3 regions of the Staphylococcus sp. CoH_129_LAB_1 genome follow, and region 1 is predicted to be linked to each of the others. Evidence: predicted binding sites of a transcription regulator. Region 1 holds the regulator's gene; each other region holds the start of a gene.

Region 1 (5,642 bases):
ATTCAATCCCATAATTGCAGATAAACGTAATGCTGGTTTTAAGTAATCACTAAACACAAAGAATGTAGCAGCGTAAGGATGTAGGCCACCATGTGCTGCCATACCATTTACTGCTGCACCCATAGCAAATTCTCTTACACCAAACCAAATATTCTTACCTTCTGGCGTATTAGAATTGTAATCTTTAGCTTCTTTAACATTTGATTTATTAGATCCTGCTAAATCTGCAGAACCACCAAAGAATGAAGGAACAGATTTGCTAATTGCTTGAATAATTCCTCCAGAATCCGCACGTGTAGCTGCATTATGATCACTGCCGAATTTCGGTAAATCATCTTTATAATTTTTAGGTAATTTACCACTAATTGCTAATTTAAATTCTTCAGCTAATTCTGGATATTTTTCTGCATAAGTTTCTAATTTTTCTTTCCACTCATCCTCATGCTCATTTGCACGTTTTAACATTGTTGTTTGGAAAATTTCATATACTTCTTCTGGAACATTGAAACGTTTTTCTGGATCTAATCCATATGCTTCAAATGTAAGTTCTCTTTCATCCGCACCAAGTGGAGATCCGTGAACACCATTTGTACCACTAACGTTTGGCGCACCATAACCGATGATTGTTTTAACTTCAATCATAGTAGGACCATTTTGTTGTTTAGCTTTAGTAATAGCATTATCAATTTCTTCTAAATTGTTACCATCTTTTACTAAAATATGGTTCCATCCGTAACTTTCAAAACGTTGTTTTACATCTTCAGAGAAAGCTTTGTTAAGTTCACCATCAAGTGAAATATCATTTGAGTCGTATAAGACAATAAGTTTATCTAATTGATTATGACCAGCAAATGAAGCTGCTTCATGGGAAATACCTTCCATTAAATCTCCATCTGAAGCTAACACGTAAGTATAGTGATCTACAACTTTAATGTCATCTTTATTAAATTTGCCACCTAAATGAGTTTCAGCTAAAGCCATTCCTACAGACATAGCAAATCCTTGTCCTAATGGGCCTGTTGTGACTTCAACACCATCAGTATGACGGAACTCAGGATGACCAGGTGTTTTAGAACCCCATTGTCTGAATTGTTTTAATTCCTCTAATTCTAAGCTTCCAGAAACATGTAATAAACTGTAAAGTAAAGCAGAGCCATGACCTGCAGATAAAATAAATCTATCTCTGTTAAAGTAGTCTTTAGATTGTGGATTAAAGTTTAAATGGCGAGTCCAAAGTGTGTAGGCCATTGGTGCAGCTCCCATAGGCAGACCAGGATGACCCGAATTTGCTTCTTCAATCGCATCAATACTTAGTGCACGAATCGTATCAATAGCTAATTGATCTTTTTCATTAAACATCTTACATACTTCCCTTCTAGTATTAATCATCTTTTTTATATTATAACTTAAAAATATAGTAAATGATAAGATTATAATTTTAATGATTAAAATATAGTTAACTATTGATTATGCTTTTTACTTTCTTGGATTTTTTTGAGTTTCTCCGGCGTTACATCATTGCCTTCTGGATCAATAACTTTTGTGCTTTCAATTTGTTGTTTGAAACCTTTTCTAAAAGAATCTAAATATTGTTTACGTAACTTAGATTGCTCTTTTGCCTCAGCTTCTGTTAGACCTTGTTCTTTTTTCTTCTTAGCTAATTCATTAATTCTATCTATATTCAAATTATTTTCAGACATATAATCACTCTTCCTATTTTAAATTTATTAACATCAATTACCTTATTAAATAAAACTAAATAAGAGATAAAAATATCAAATATGAATCATTTCTCTCATTCTAAAATAAAGTACTTTTAATATAATAGTTTATATTCCCATTTCTTAAAATCTTTAACTTCTTTTCACCTTATTATTATTTCTAGTTATTGAAAAATACATCTGGATATTCAATTATACCTGACTCTATTTTTAATGCATTTTCTTTTAATTCAATAGCCATTAAAAACTCATCTGGCACTTCAAACGGAGCTTTAAGCTCCCATTTAGATGCTTTTTTAAATCCAAATTTAGGATAATAATTTGAATGTCCCATTACAATTACTGATCCAAAATTTAACGACCTTGCTTTATCTAAAGCAGTTGTTATTAAACGTTTACCTACACCTCTATTTTGATACTCCGGTAAAACAGACACAGGCGCCAAAGCTAATGATGCTTTTTTATTTTCATTATTGATAATAAAAATTTTAGACAACAATATATGACCTATGATTTTTCCATTATATAGCGCAACTAATGATAAATCAGGAATAAATGCATCTGAATTTCTCAAATTTGCAACTAAACTATGTTCATCTTGATCACTATATGGTTCATTTTCAAATGCTTTTTTTACAATTTGCTCAGTAAACTGATAATCTTCTTTTGTTTCTTTTCTAATTATAAAATTCACTATCTCACCTTATCATTTTAAATTTAATGACTAAATAGTATTAACATGAACTATTCAAATCATTTTTATAAAAGCTAAAGATTATTCATTCATAGTCATATAATCTACTTTCTACTATTTTAACATGTCCACCATATTCAACTTAAATATTGACTTGTTCTTTATGATAAAGAAAACAAACTATTATGCTATTATTTTTTAGTTTACACATTTATCAGCTAATCATTGTAAATTCAAAGATATTAGAATGCTAAGACATCATCTAAAATATGTAAGTATATTATTATAATAAAATACCGCAAATTTTACTAAAATCCACGGTATTTTCATATATTTTAATTTTCTAATGTTGATTAAAAACAAAAACTGATAATCCTCAAACTTTATTTAACTAATGCGAACACTTTATAGTCTGTTTGTTCTGTATTATCTTGAACGTCGTTCTTATTATTCTCATTTAAAATCGCTTTTTTCGGGATAGTATGATCAGTGATTTCGTACGTGTGTTCCATATGAGCGTTCTGATATAAATTTATGAAAAACACCAAAAAAACGATGCAAGATACTACTAGAACAGTTATATTTGTAATGATATTACTAGTATGATTACGAAACATTTAACTACACCCCTAGAACATTTGTTTGTATATAAAGTTTAACAGAACGGATGTTCTTAGTCAAGACTATTGCGAACAAATGTTTGTTTAAAAATTTAAAAAATGCTATACTATATTAAAATAAATCTAGGGAGTGCCTATATATGAGAGAATTAACAAAAAGACAAAGTGAGATTTATGACTATATTAAACATGTTGTTCAAACAAAGGGCTATCCGCCAAGTGTAAGAGAAATTGGTGAAGCAGTTGGTCTTGCTTCAAGTTCAACAGTTCACGGTCATTTATCTAGACTAGAAGAAAAAGGTTATATAAGAAGAGATCCTACTAAGCCTAGAGCAATTGAAATTGTTAGTGATCAAAATAATGACATGACTAGAGAAGAAACTATTTATGTTCCTGTTATCGGTAAAGTTACAGCCGGAGTTCCAATTACCGCAGTCGAAAATATAGAAGAATACTTTCCATTACCAGAACATTTAACGTCTACACATAATAGTGATGTATTCATTTTAAATGTTATTGGCGAAAGTATGATTGAAGCAGGTATCTTAGATGGTGATAAAGTTATTGTTAGAAGCCAAACTATTGCTGAAAATGGAGATATTATCGTAGCAATGACTGAAGATGATGAAGCTACTGTAAAACGCTTTTTCAAAGAAAAAAATCGATATCGTTTACAACCAGAAAATAGTGCTATGAGTCCTATATATTTAGATAATGTAACAGTTATCGGTAAAGTCATTGGTCTATATAGAGAATTGTAGTTTATATCTTTTTCGTTACGTTAAAATCTCTTATATATGTTTAATATATAAAAAACTAGAAGCGCATAGCCGCTTCTAGTTTTATTTTTTATTTAAAATCTCTTTTACTTTATCAAGTATGTCTTTTTTCTTATTTTTCTTTGTAGGCATAATATCAACTTCCTTGCAAAAAGAAAATACCCCTATATACTATAAATCAAACATTATCCTGTGTAGTTTTCTGTCCAAAATGGTTGTCGATGATTATTAAAATCTACACCTACACCTAATGTATTAACGTGCGTATTTAAAATATTTTCCCGGTGTCCTAGAGAATTCATAAGTCCTTCGTGAGCATAAATACTACTTTGTTGACCATAAGCTAAATTTTCGGCAGCAGTATTAAATTGAATACCATCACGTTTCATTCTATCGAAAGGTGAATGACCATTTAAATCAGTATGATCAAAATAATTATTTTTAACCATATCTTCACTATGTTTTCTTGCAGTATTAGATATTTTTTTAGAATAATCCAATGTATTTAATCCGTGTTGTTTTCTTTCTGCATTAACTAAATCAAAATTTTGATATTCAAAGCTTTTTTCTAGCGTTGTAGATGGTGCACCATATTGCTTTTGTAATCGATTTTCCATTGATTCACTCACTTGCAATAAAGCTGTTAAGTTATTTTGATTATGTTTATCGTAAAATACTGTTGTATAAATATTATCTTTATAAAAAATATCATATTCATTATTTTTTACAACAAAACGATAACGTCCTTTTGCAATTTTATCTACTGGTTTACCAAGACGCTGTTCGACCACCCTTTTAGGAGTATTGTATTTGATTTTAGATTTTGAAGTTATAATATTTTGATTACTAAACAAAGCAGTTACTTTATTATTAATGTAACTTACCATTAAGAAATTTTGATAATCATTATTATAATAAGTATACCATTTTGTACCATATTCATTTGAAGTCACTCTTTTGGGTCGTCCTATCTTACTTTCTACTTCTTTTTGAGACATATTTAATTGAATATTATTAACTGCAAATTCTTGTTTGTTTGGAACCTTAAGTAGGTTATTTTTAGAACTTGTGTCCTCATTCATTAAATATTCTATTTTGTCTCTTACATTATTTTGCAAATTAATAAAAAATTGAGTTTCTTCCATAGGTTTTATAAAGATAAATAACAAAAATATTGCAGTAAATAAAAGAAACTTTTTAATAACATTCACCCACTAAACATGTATTAATCTCTATCGCCATTAAAAATTGAGTTTCTTACAATAACGTAGTCAACTGTAGTTAGTGATTTTAAATCCTTGCCACCTGCATACGAAATCGAACTTTGAAGGTCTTGTTGCATTTCAATTAATGTATCTTGTAATGAACCTTTGTGTTCAACAAACATTTTTTTACCTTCAACGTTTTTATGTTCACCTTTTTGGAATTCAGAAGCACTACCAAAATATTCTTTATAACACTTTCCATCTAATTCAACCGTTTCACCTGGAGATTCTTCATGAGCAGCGAATAATGAACCAATCATAACCATAGTAGCTCCAAATCGAATAGATTTAGCGATGTCTCCATGTGTTCTAATACCACCATCAGCAATTATGGGTTTACGTGCAGCTTTACTACAAATATTTAATGCAGCTAATTGCCATCCTCCTGTACCAAATCCTGTTTTAACCTTTGTAATACATACTCGTCCTGGACCTATACCAACTTTAGTAGCATCTGCACCAGCATTTTCTAATTCTCTTACTCCCTCAGGTGTTCCAACATTACCAGCAATAACAAATGATTGAGGAATATGTTTTTTTATATGCTTAATCATGTTAATAAC
Region 2 (5,642 bases), on a different contig from region 1:
CCAAATGACTAACGTCTTTCACTATAAAATGTTTCACGTGAAAACATTAAATATTTTCTCTAAAGAGTGGCTGGCTCATACATCTTGGACCTCCACGGCCACGTACTAACTCACTTCCTTTAATCTCAATCACTTTAATACCTTTGTCACGTAATAATTGATTAGAGACGTAGTTTCTGTCATACGTCACCACAACGCCTGGGCGAATACATAATGTATTAGATCCATCGTTCCACTGTTCTCTAGCACCGTCAATTATATCCCCGTTCCCAGTAGGTATAAATTCTACGTTATCTAATCCTAATGCACTGGCAAGTGTTTCTCGTAATTGGCTAGAATGCGTGATTTTAATATCCTCTTTTATTTCATCTTGTTCAATTGTAAAGATATTCATATGATTTTCTTCTTTAAAAATAGCTGCATGTACTGTGAATTTATCATAATCAATCATTGTAAATACAGTATCTAAATGCATAAATGTACGGCTATTGGGTATTTCAATCGCAAGTACTTTCTTAAATGTCGTATGTTTATCTTTAAAGATATGTCGTGCTAAACGTTCAATGGCCTCAGCAGAAGTACGCTCTGAAATGCCAATCGCTAAAACATCTTCAGACAATACTAGTTCATCTCCACCCTCAATATTAAAAGGTGACGTCCGATCTAGCCACACCGGTATATCTGCTTCTTTAAATCGAGGATGATGATTTAAAATATACGTCATAAAAATAGATTCACGGCGTCTTGCACGCCAGTACATACGATTAATTGACATCCCTCTACCTATTGATGCTTGTGGGTCACGTGTAAAATATAGATTAGGCATTGGATCTAAATAAAACGGATATCGATCATCTAAATATTCAACGAGATGAGTTGTTTCAAGTTGAATTTCTTCTTTTCTTATACCTGCCATTACTTTTTCAATCAGTGCTTGATTGGATAACTTTGAAAAATAATCTTTAATTTCTTTCTCATGTCCTAAAATCGTTTTTTGAGATTCTGATAAAATATCATCAATAAATTGCTGTCTTACTTTTTCATCTTCAATCGCTTCAGCTGCAAGCTGTTCTAAATAAACTACTTCTACCCCTTCAGCTCTTAATGTGTCCGCAAACTGATCATGCTCTTCTTGTGCTACTTTTAGATATGGAATGTCGTCAAACAATAATCCACTTAAATGATCAGGTACTAAATTTTCCAATTCTTTACCTGGCCGTTTTAATAGCACTGTTTTTAATGTCCCGATTTCGTTATTAACTTGAATTGGCCCCTTTGTCATTCGTCTTCCTCCTTCAAGTAAATTATATTTCTATATAATTATCATACAAAAACAGTCTCATATATACATTTTTTGTAGATGAATCTATCGTATCACCCTTCTATAATTTTTAATAACAAAAATCTTAATATACGATTAATACGATAAAAATCTAATATTTCTAAAAACCTTAATAAAATGCCGCATTTATTTTTATTCTTTTTTATGTATAAAAAAATAGTTAAAGTGACAACACTCACTTCAACCATTACCGTTAATCCATTTAGTTCATTGCTTTTTGTACTGTGCTATAGCCCAATACTACTCGATCTACTGTACCTTTATTAACGTCAAACCAAACTGTCATACCATTTTGTTTAGGTTGATAGTAATAAATACCTGTTGTGTTGTTTTTACCATTATCAATTTTTTGTAGATCTTTACTATATACTTTTTTTAGTTGTGTCAATGAAAGCCGACCCTTTACTTCCATATCTAATAATGATGCAGTTTTACCGTCTTTAGATACATTTCTGAAGTATTGATCATATTTCATTGCTGATTTATTAGATGTTGACTTTTTGATTTTAATACCATTAAATTTGACATTTTCAGCTTTAACCGCATTTTTAAAGTTTTTATCCAATACGAATGAAGCATTTTGACCAGCATAACCATTATAGTTATAATATGACGACGTTGCTGCGTGTGCAGTTGGCTGTTGAACAAGCGCACCTGTAACGCTAGCACCTAAAAATGTACTAAATGCTACTGTTGTAGCTACAAATACTTTCGTTGTTTTTTTCATATGTGTCCTTCTCTTTCTCTTTAAACTACCCATATCATACTTTATTACTTATATCTATACAATTAATAATATATTTAAATATTTTTTTATAAAATTGTGTTATAATACAAATGGGAGTAATAGTCCTATTCACTCCTTCACAAAAAGTTATATTACGTAATAACATTAGGCCATAAGTTTACTTCCCCTTTGTTAAACTTGTGGTCTCATTATATATAAATTCATTTTTTTAATTTTAAAATATAAGATTTATTTATATTATAAGAAAGCACTTTAATAATACGAACATATGTTCTATAATATGATTGAGGTGGTTCTTATGATTCCTGATCAATACAAACGTGAAACAGATTACCGTAAAATTCCTAGAAAATATTTAGACGCTAATATACCACAAGGCCGTGGCATGATTAAGTGGGCGCCTTTTGCAGTAATGCCTGAACAGTATGAACGAATAAAAGCATTTATCGAAGACCAAAATAAAATAACAATGCCCTCTTTGTCAGAAGATCAATTCAATATTCTGAATAGACGATTAATTGAAAAATATACAACTCATCAACTCGCTATGATTAGTTATTTTAAAAATGGTGCTATTCATTCTATTACTGCCTATATCAAACGCATTGATACTTTAAACCAGTATGTTACGATTAGTAATGAGAATGGCTCACAAACAATGAAACTGGAGTTTGAAGTGTTATGCCATATTGAATAATAAAAAAAGAGCGGGAATTGAATTCAGTCCCGCTCATATTTATTATTTATTTGCTTGTTGTCACACCTTCGTAGCCAATATCAACTTCTACTGTTCTTCCATGTGTTATAACAAATGAAACAATTAAGCCGTCTTTCTTAGGTTGATATTCAAAAATACCACTTTGTTTATCATTAGGAGTTCCTTTTACTTTTTTTAAATCTTGGCCATACGCTTTTTTCAATTGATTATATGTCAAATCTCCTTTAACACTAAATTGAACTTTATTTGCCTTTTTGCCATCTTTACTTACACCAGTAAATTTTTGATTATATTTTTCAAGTTCTTTATTACTATCCGCTTTTTCAAATTTTATCCCATTCATTGTTACATTTCCATATTTAACTGCTTTAATAAAATGTTTATTTGTTACAAATTTTGCGTCTTTATCTACATACCCGTTATATACATAATATGGCTTTGTAGCTGCATGAGCTGTATCCTCGATTGGTAAAACAGCTGTACTTACGCCTAATACTGTCCCAAATGCTAAAGTAACTGATGCTATAGATTTAACTATTTTATTCATGATTGTCCTTCTTTCTCTAATGGATTTTTGTTTCACTACTATTATCTCATACTCTTTATCTTAATTCACTGTACTTTAGATGTATCTATCACAGAATTATGTGAATAAAATGTAATATTATTTAGTTATATAAATACTTCCTATTTGTTGAACTTTGATTATAATAAACTAAAGAAATCAATTAAAAATGGAGGACTATAATTTGAAAAAAATATTAGCAACTATAGTCATTATATTACTTGTTGTGGCATTAGGATTCTCAGTCTTTTTTGCAGCCACACATTCTAATCAATCTGACTCAAATCAAACACAATCTACTAAAAAGAAAGATAAAAAAGAAAGTACTTCTGAAAGTCATACAGTTCAATCTAATGAAACAAGTCAATCTGACAATGGTACCAATGCGCAATCTGAGCCAACAAGTCAGTCATCACAAACTTCTCAAGCGACACAAGAGTCTCAACAAGCGACACAACGTCAATCTAATATTCAGACTACACAGCCAAAAACAAGTGAATCATCAAACACATCACAACATCGTTCAGAAAGTAACACGTCAAAACAACCTACATCTCAAAGCACAGAAGAGAAACCATCTTCAGAGCAACCATCAGCTGAACAACCTTCAACAGAAGCAAAGCCTTCATCACAACAAAGTACGCAGTCTTCAACTGAAAGTCATCATAGCAGTAGTGAATCTAATAATAAATCTAATTAAACATAATAGCCTGATTGATAATGATTTTTTACTATCAATCAGGCTATTTATATTTTCTATTCTGTTACTTTACTTTCTTCTACGCGTTTTGCAATCTTAGTCATAATTGGATCTAAGAATGGTTTAGCAATAAATCCGATTAGGAAGAAACTAAGACCGAACAAACCGAATATAATTAATTTTGTAATTAAGATTTCTGGTACGATTCCACCTACAACTTCACGTAAGCAATCAATTAAGTACGTAAATGGTAAATATGGTGAAATGTTTTGGAAAAACTTAGGTAGTGTCGCTACTGGGAAGGTACCGCCACCGCCTGCAATTTGTAGTACTAAAAGAATGATGGCTACCGCTTTACCTGGGTTACCCAATATAGATACACACGTATAAACAATGGTATTAAACACAATTGCGCCAAATAATGCAACGAGTACAAAGAGCAATGGTGATTCTACTTGCGCATGAAGTAAGAATAAGTCACCTGTTGTAACAATGAGGGTTTGTAATACACCCATCAAGATAAAGAACATTCCTTTACCAAGATATTCTTGTCGTTTCGTTAACTGATCTGCTAATTCTTCATGTTTGTTATGCACTGTTAATAAACTCACTAATAATAAAGCGCCCACCCAAATAGATAATGCTGTATAGAACGGTGTCATCCCTGAACCATAATCTCTAACTGGGAAAACATCAACTGTTTTCTTATTGATTGGATTCGCGATAACATCTGCTTGTTTTTTCAAATCATTTTTCAGACTATTAACAAGCTTATCTACTGCATCGTCATCGTCTAATTGATTGAATATATCATTAGCCTTATTTAAATCTCTTTCGATGCCAGGTAATTTTGTTTGTGCAAAGTTCGCTAAATTCGCTAAAGCTTCTTTTGCTTTTGGCTGATTTTCATCTAATAAATCAACTGCATTATCATATTTATCAAATAACGTTGGTAGATTAGCATTTACAGTAGCCGTTGCATTCGCAAGACGTTGTTCTAAATCAGGTAAATCATTACGTACAAAGTCTGCAGCTTTTTCTACATTTTTTCTTACTGTTGGGAAGTAATTTTTAGCAGTTTGTGTTGCTTCAATATATCCCGCTTCAAGTGATGGTAATTCACTTTGAAGTGTCGCAATACGACTTTGACCATCGCCTACAATTTGTTGACCTGCTTGAATGACTTGATTAATCGTATTTAATTTAGATTGAACATCTGATAATACAACTTGGCCTTCACTTAATTGTTTTGTAATATCATTAGAAACTACAAGTAAACGATTATTTAAATTATTTTTAATGTAATCTCTATAACTACCTAAGCCAGAATTTAAAGCTGGCAAGCTTCTTAATACATTAATAGACTCAGCGCTACCTTTACCACCGCTAGATAATGCATCAATCAATTGATTAGTAGAACGTAACGTATCATTAATACGATTATTCGCGCTTTCTATTTGTTTAATTTGTGGTGCTAAATTCACATGTTCACGTTGTTGTAACTCTTTTAATACATCAATAAGTTGTTGATTGTATTTTGATGTGTTTTCTAAACGTCCTTTAATATTT
Region 3 (5,642 bases), on a different contig from region 1:
TCTCAACACTAATCCTTGGTACCGAGATAAAACGACGAATTCAAAATGAATTCTGTCCTAATCCCCTTTTTAGTAATCAATGAGCCCCTATTTAATTTTTAAAGATTACTTCGCATACTCTACTACTCTAGTCTCCCTAACAACTGTCACTTTAATATGTCCTGGATATTGTAATTCTTCTTCAATTTGATTTTTTATATCTCTAGCTAATCGATAAGATTTTAAATCATCTATTTCTTCAGGAGAAACAATAACTCTAATCTCTCTACCAGCTTGAATTGCGAATGCTTTTTCAACACCTTCATAACTTTCTGAAAGTGTTTCTAAGCGTTCTAATCTACGAATATAATTTTCAAGTGTTTCTTTACGTGCTCCTGGACGTGCTGCTGATAATGCATCTGCAGCTGCTACTAAAATTGAAATAATTGATGTTGGTTCAACGTCCCCATGATGTGAATGAATCGCATTAATTACTGTTTCAACTTCACCGTATTTCTTAGCTAATTCAACACCAATTTCCACATGGCTACCTTCAACTTCATGATCAATTGCTTTACCTACATCATGTAGTAAACCAGCTCTTTTTGCTAAACTAACATCTTCGCCTAATTCAGCAGCTAACATTCCAGAAAGATGTGCGACTTCCATAGAATGTTTTAAGACATTTTGACCATAACTTGTTCTGTAGTTTAGACGACCTAAAATTTTCACTAAATCTGGATGCATATTATGAACATTAATTTCAAATGTTGCTTGTTCTCCTGCATCTCTAATGATATCATCCACTTCTTTTCTAGCCTTGTCTACCATTTCTTCGATACGACCTGGATGGATTCTACCATCAGATACTAAATTCACTAATGCAGTTCTAGCGATTTCACGTCTAATTGGATCAAATCCAGATAAAATCACTGCTTCAGGAGTATCATCAATAATCAAGTCGATACCTGTTAACGTTTCTAAAGTACGAATGTTTCTACCTTCTCTACCAATAATTCGACCTTTCATCTCATCATTTGGTAAATTAACTACTGAAACAGTTGATTCCGTTGTATGATCAGCAGCTAATCTTTGTACAGTAGTAGCTAATAATTCTTTGGCTGTTTTATTAACTTTTTCTTTAGCTTCTCTTTCCTTTTCCTTAACAAGTACTGCAATATCTTGTGACAGTTCTTCTTCTACTCTATGAAGTTGCTCATTAACTGCTTCTTCTTGAGTGAGACCGGAGATGCGTTCTAATTCTTGTTCATGCTTCATTATTAACGTCTGAACACTACTCTCTTTTGCATCTACTTGTTGTTGTCTTTCTTCAATTTTGGATTCTTTTTGATCTAAAATCTCGTCTTTTTTATCTAATAATTCTGATTTACGATCTAAATTTTCCTCTTTTTGAAGAATTCGGGCTTCTTGTCTTTGAAGCTCACTACGTCTTTCACGTAGTTCTGTTTCAACTTGTTCTCTAATAATTTGATTTTCTTCTTTTGCCTCTAATAATTTTTCTTTTTTGATATTATCTGCTTCTTTTTGTCCTTGTTTGATAATATCATTAGCAGTTTGTCTAGCTTGAATTTGCTTTTGATGTAATATATTTCGGGCTAAAAAATACCCTACAACAACCCCTAGAATGATCCCCAGCAAAATGAGTAGGAGGTCTAATAAATTCACATAAACACCTCCTTTTTCTAGGTATTTGCTTGTATATTAAAATCTCAATGATTTTTTATAAATTGTATAAATAATATACATATTAATTGTACGTTTATGTACTCATCAGTGTCAAGATATGAAATTTCATCGCATATACTTATAAAAGAAAGAGAGTGACACTGAACTCATTTTGAATTCATTATTCACTCTCACACAACATAATTTTAATCAAAGCATTAAGAATTAGATATTATTCTTCATCAAATAATGTTTCTGATGATTTATCTTCACTTTCTTCAACATCACCATCAAAAATACCTAGTTTTTCACGTAATTTACGATCGATTTCATCTTTAATTTGAGGGTTTTCTTTAAGATATGTTTTAACATTTTCTTTACCTTGACCCATTCTCTCACCATTATATGAGTACCAAGCACCAGACTTATCAACAATATCATTTTCTACACCTAAGTCGATTAATTCGCCCTCTTTTGAAATACCTTGACCATACATGATGTCTACTTCAGCAATTCTAAATGGTGGTGCTACTTTATTTTTAACAACTTTAATTTTAGTTCTGTTACCTACAATATCTTGACCTTGTTTTAATTGTTCTGCACGACGTACTTCTAAACGCACTGAACTATAAAATTTTAATGCTCTACCACCTGGTGTAGTTTCTGGGTTACCAAACATTACACCAACTTTTTCACGGATTTGGTTAATAAAAATAGCTGTAGTATTTGATTTTGAAATTGCACCAGAAAGTTTACGTAAAGCTTGAGACATTAGACGTGCTTGAAGACCAACATGCGTATCTCCCATTTCACCTTCAATTTCAGCTTTAGGAGTTAAAGCAGCAACCGAGTCTACAACGACAATATCAACCGCTCCACTTCTTACGAAAGCTTCTGCAATTTCTAAACCTTGTTCACCATGGTCAGGTTGAGAAAGATATAGATTATCTATATCGACACCTAATGCTTCAGCATATACCGGATCAAGTGCATGTTCAGCATCGATAAACGCAGCGACCCCTCCGTTTTTTTGCACTTCAGCAATAGCATGAAGTGCTACTGTTGTTTTACCAGAACTTTCAGGACCGTATATTTCAATAATTCTTCCTTTAGGATAACCTCCTACACCTAGAGCATTATCTAAAGTAACTGAACCACTTGATACACTAGATACACGACGACCTTTATTATCGCCTAATTTCATTACTGCACCCTTACCAAAGGATTTTTCCATATTTTTTATAACTGTATCTAAAGCTTTTTGACGATCATTATCCAAAGCGAAACCTCCTATATGAGATAGTTATCTATTTAATATTATACTCTTAAATCTATTCAGACACAAGCATTTTGCGAATATTTGTTCGTATAAAAAAGAACGCAAAACACAAAATCGAACAAATGTACCCTAAAGTATAACTATTTTTCAATTTAAATGCATTTTAGTGCCAATTTAATAATCTTATTAATACATAATTTTGACTTCTGTTATGAAGTAGATTTCTTGATTGTGCCATTTTAAACGTAGTCATTTTAAAATTATCTTTTGTATTCATTGCTAGATAAACATTCTCATTTTCATGTAATATAGCTATACCCATTTCAGTTTTATATAAATCTTTCACATATGATGAAGCCTCTCTTAATTGCATTTCAATATTTGACAGATGATTTAAAAATATATCATTATCAGGTAACATTCCTTTTAATATATTTTGTTTATCAAAGCGTTTTAAACGAGTATAAATTGCTCCATCAGTTACCCCATCATATATACTTACTGTTGAATTCATTTGTTCCATTACAGATTGTTCTAATAATATGTCATCTGAGCCATAGTAAAATTGACCAATTCTTGCAAGTATTTCCTCTTTTATAGGCTGAATCAATGTTTTACATTCGCTTTGTGTAGAAGCATTTGCTGTTAATCTAATGTATACTTCATGTTTCCCTGCTAACGGAGCTATTGTAGGATTAGTTTGTTTTTCAATTAAATCCATGAGTTCTGTTTCAATTTTTGATTCCCCAATTCCTGCAAATCTAAGTTGTTCTGAAAAAATAGTATTGTCATTATCTATAAGTAATGGAAGCAATTCATTTTTAGCCATAGGTTGCATTTCGCTTGGTGGACCAGGTAACATAATTACTTTTTTATCATTAATTTTAATAAACATCCCCGGAGCCATACCATAATGATTTTTTAATACTTTTGCTCCTTCTACCACAAGTGCTTGTCGCTTATTGTTAAGTGTCATTTCTTGATCTTGTTCTTTAAAAAAATCTTCAATATAATTTAATGCATCTTCGTCAAGTACTAGATTTTTGTTTAATACTTTTGCTACTGTATGTTTAGTTAAATCATCTTTAGTTGGTCCCAATCCACCAGTTAGTACTAATGTATCAAATCTTTTCAACCCTTCTTTAATAATAAATTCTAATCGGTCAGGATTATCACCAATTACTGTATGTTCAACTACATTCTTTCCAATTTGATTAAAAAGTTTTGATAAATATTGGCCATTTGTATTTGCTATTTGACCTAATAGTAATTCTGAACCTACTGCTATGATAGATATATTCATCTTTCCCTCTCCCTTATGTAATCTTAATTTATATTTTATACTTAATCGATTCTACATTCTAAAAAATAACTCAAAAGAATGAGATGAAGATGACATATTAAAAATACCTGAGACGTTTAATTATGTCTCAGGCTCCTTATTACATTTTTACTTTATTTGATTATAATTTTTATTGCTTAAACACATCTCTACCTTTATAGAAATATTCAATTCCTGATAATATTGTAAAGAATACGCCAATGTATAATAACACTTGACCTAATTGGAATCCAATCCAGTTTGCGAATAAATCACCCAGTAGAATCCAAATAATTGCTACCATTGTAACAGCAGTTTTAATTTTACCTAATTGACCTGCTGCACTCACAAATCCTTGTTCAATTTGAAGTAAACGTAAACCTGTAACCGCAAACTCACGAGCAATGATAATAATCGCTACAACTGAATTAGTTAATCCTAATTGTACCATAACAATAAGAGCACTAGAAACTAATAATTTATCCGCTAATGGATCTAAAAATTTGCCCATATTTGTCACAAGTTGCCATTTTCTAGCTAAATAACCATCTAAAAAATCACTTAAAGAAGCTACAATAAAAATAATAGCAGCAATAAGTTGCTCTATTCTTATTTCATATCCACCTAATACAGATACACTTCCAAAACCAAAGTTTACTAGAGCAAATAATATAAATACTGGAATCAAAATCACTCTAAAAACTGTAATCTGGTTAGGTATATTCATTTTAATACCTCATTTCTTAATTTATATGTAAATTATATTAATAATACTGCTAATATCCATACAATAAAAGTAATAATTACAACAATACTAATCATAATCAATAATTGAATAGGTTCTTTACTTTTAGTTCGATATTTAGGCACTTCGTTATGCCGATAATGATGTAAAAGTGTATCGAGTTGATTGTGTTGAATAGGAATTTCTTCATGATGAACGTTAATGAGTTGATTGACATCCATATTCACTACACTTGCATAACGTCTAATAAAACCTTCAGCGTAGTCCACTTTGGCAAGTTTATCAAATTTATTCTCTTCAATATATTGTAACGTTTCACGTTTTAATTGTGTACGTTGTTCTAGTTCTGTTAATGTCATTCCTAATCTTTCTCTTCTACCTTTTAAGGCTTCACCAATTGTTTTCACTTTTGACACCTCCACCCTCATTACTCAAAAAAACCAAAGCCACCACCAAACACATCTTCTCTAAAGTCTAATGTATTTTTGCTTTTGATTGCTTGTTGTTTAACTTGTTGTTTCATATGATCATATTCAATTTTTTGATGCACATGTTCACGTAGTTCGATAATATAATCAAAATCTTCAATGCTATATTGACTTGTTTCTATAAATAAGTCTGGATGCTCAACA

Evidence for each region. The regulator LexA, encoded in region 1, represses DNA repair genes until DNA is damaged. The targets are predictions, from matches to a motif close to CGAACATATGTTCG.
Region 2: the regulator LexA is predicted to act here: its motif matches at 2,352-2,365, upstream of AC2FB1_RS02800 (YolD-like family protein).
Region 3: the regulator LexA is predicted to act here: its motif matches at 3,019-3,032, upstream of recA (recombinase RecA).

Annotation. Positions count from the first base shown of each region.
Region 1 covers NZ_JBXWKZ010000015.1:9,659-15,300, forward strand. The annotation lists gene tkt (transketolase) at 1-1,359, opposite strand, end outside; gene AC2FB1_RS06035 (DUF896 domain-containing protein) at 1,461-1,700, opposite strand; gene AC2FB1_RS06040 (GNAT family N-acetyltransferase) at 1,882-2,415, opposite strand; gene sosA (DNA damage-induced cell division inhibitor SosA) at 2,799-3,032, opposite strand; gene lexA (transcriptional repressor LexA) at 3,176-3,796, shown strand; gene AC2FB1_RS06055 (CAP domain-containing protein) at 4,000-5,025, opposite strand; gene guaC (GMP reductase) at 5,040-5,642, opposite strand, start outside.
Region 2 covers NZ_JBXWKZ010000005.1:31,810-37,451, forward strand. The annotation lists gene arcA (arginine deiminase) at 47-1,282, opposite strand; gene isaB (immunodominant staphylococcal antigen IsaB family protein) at 1,545-2,069, opposite strand; gene AC2FB1_RS02800 (YolD-like family protein) at 2,389-2,787, shown strand; gene isaB (immunodominant staphylococcal antigen IsaB family protein) at 2,834-3,355, opposite strand; gene AC2FB1_RS02810 (hypothetical protein) at 3,558-4,073, shown strand; gene AC2FB1_RS02815 (YhgE/Pip domain-containing protein) at 4,130-5,642, opposite strand, start outside.
Region 3 covers NZ_JBXWKZ010000019.1:32,151-37,792, reverse strand. The annotation lists gene rny (ribonuclease Y) at 106-1,665, opposite strand; gene recA (recombinase RecA) at 1,898-2,944, opposite strand; gene AC2FB1_RS07055 (CinA family nicotinamide mononucleotide deamidase-related protein) at 3,108-4,247, opposite strand; gene pgsA (CDP-diacylglycerol--glycerol-3-phosphate 3-phosphatidyltransferase) at 4,417-4,992, opposite strand; gene AC2FB1_RS07045 (helix-turn-helix domain-containing protein) at 5,025-5,417, opposite strand; gene AC2FB1_RS07040 (YmfK family protein) at 5,438-5,642, opposite strand, start outside.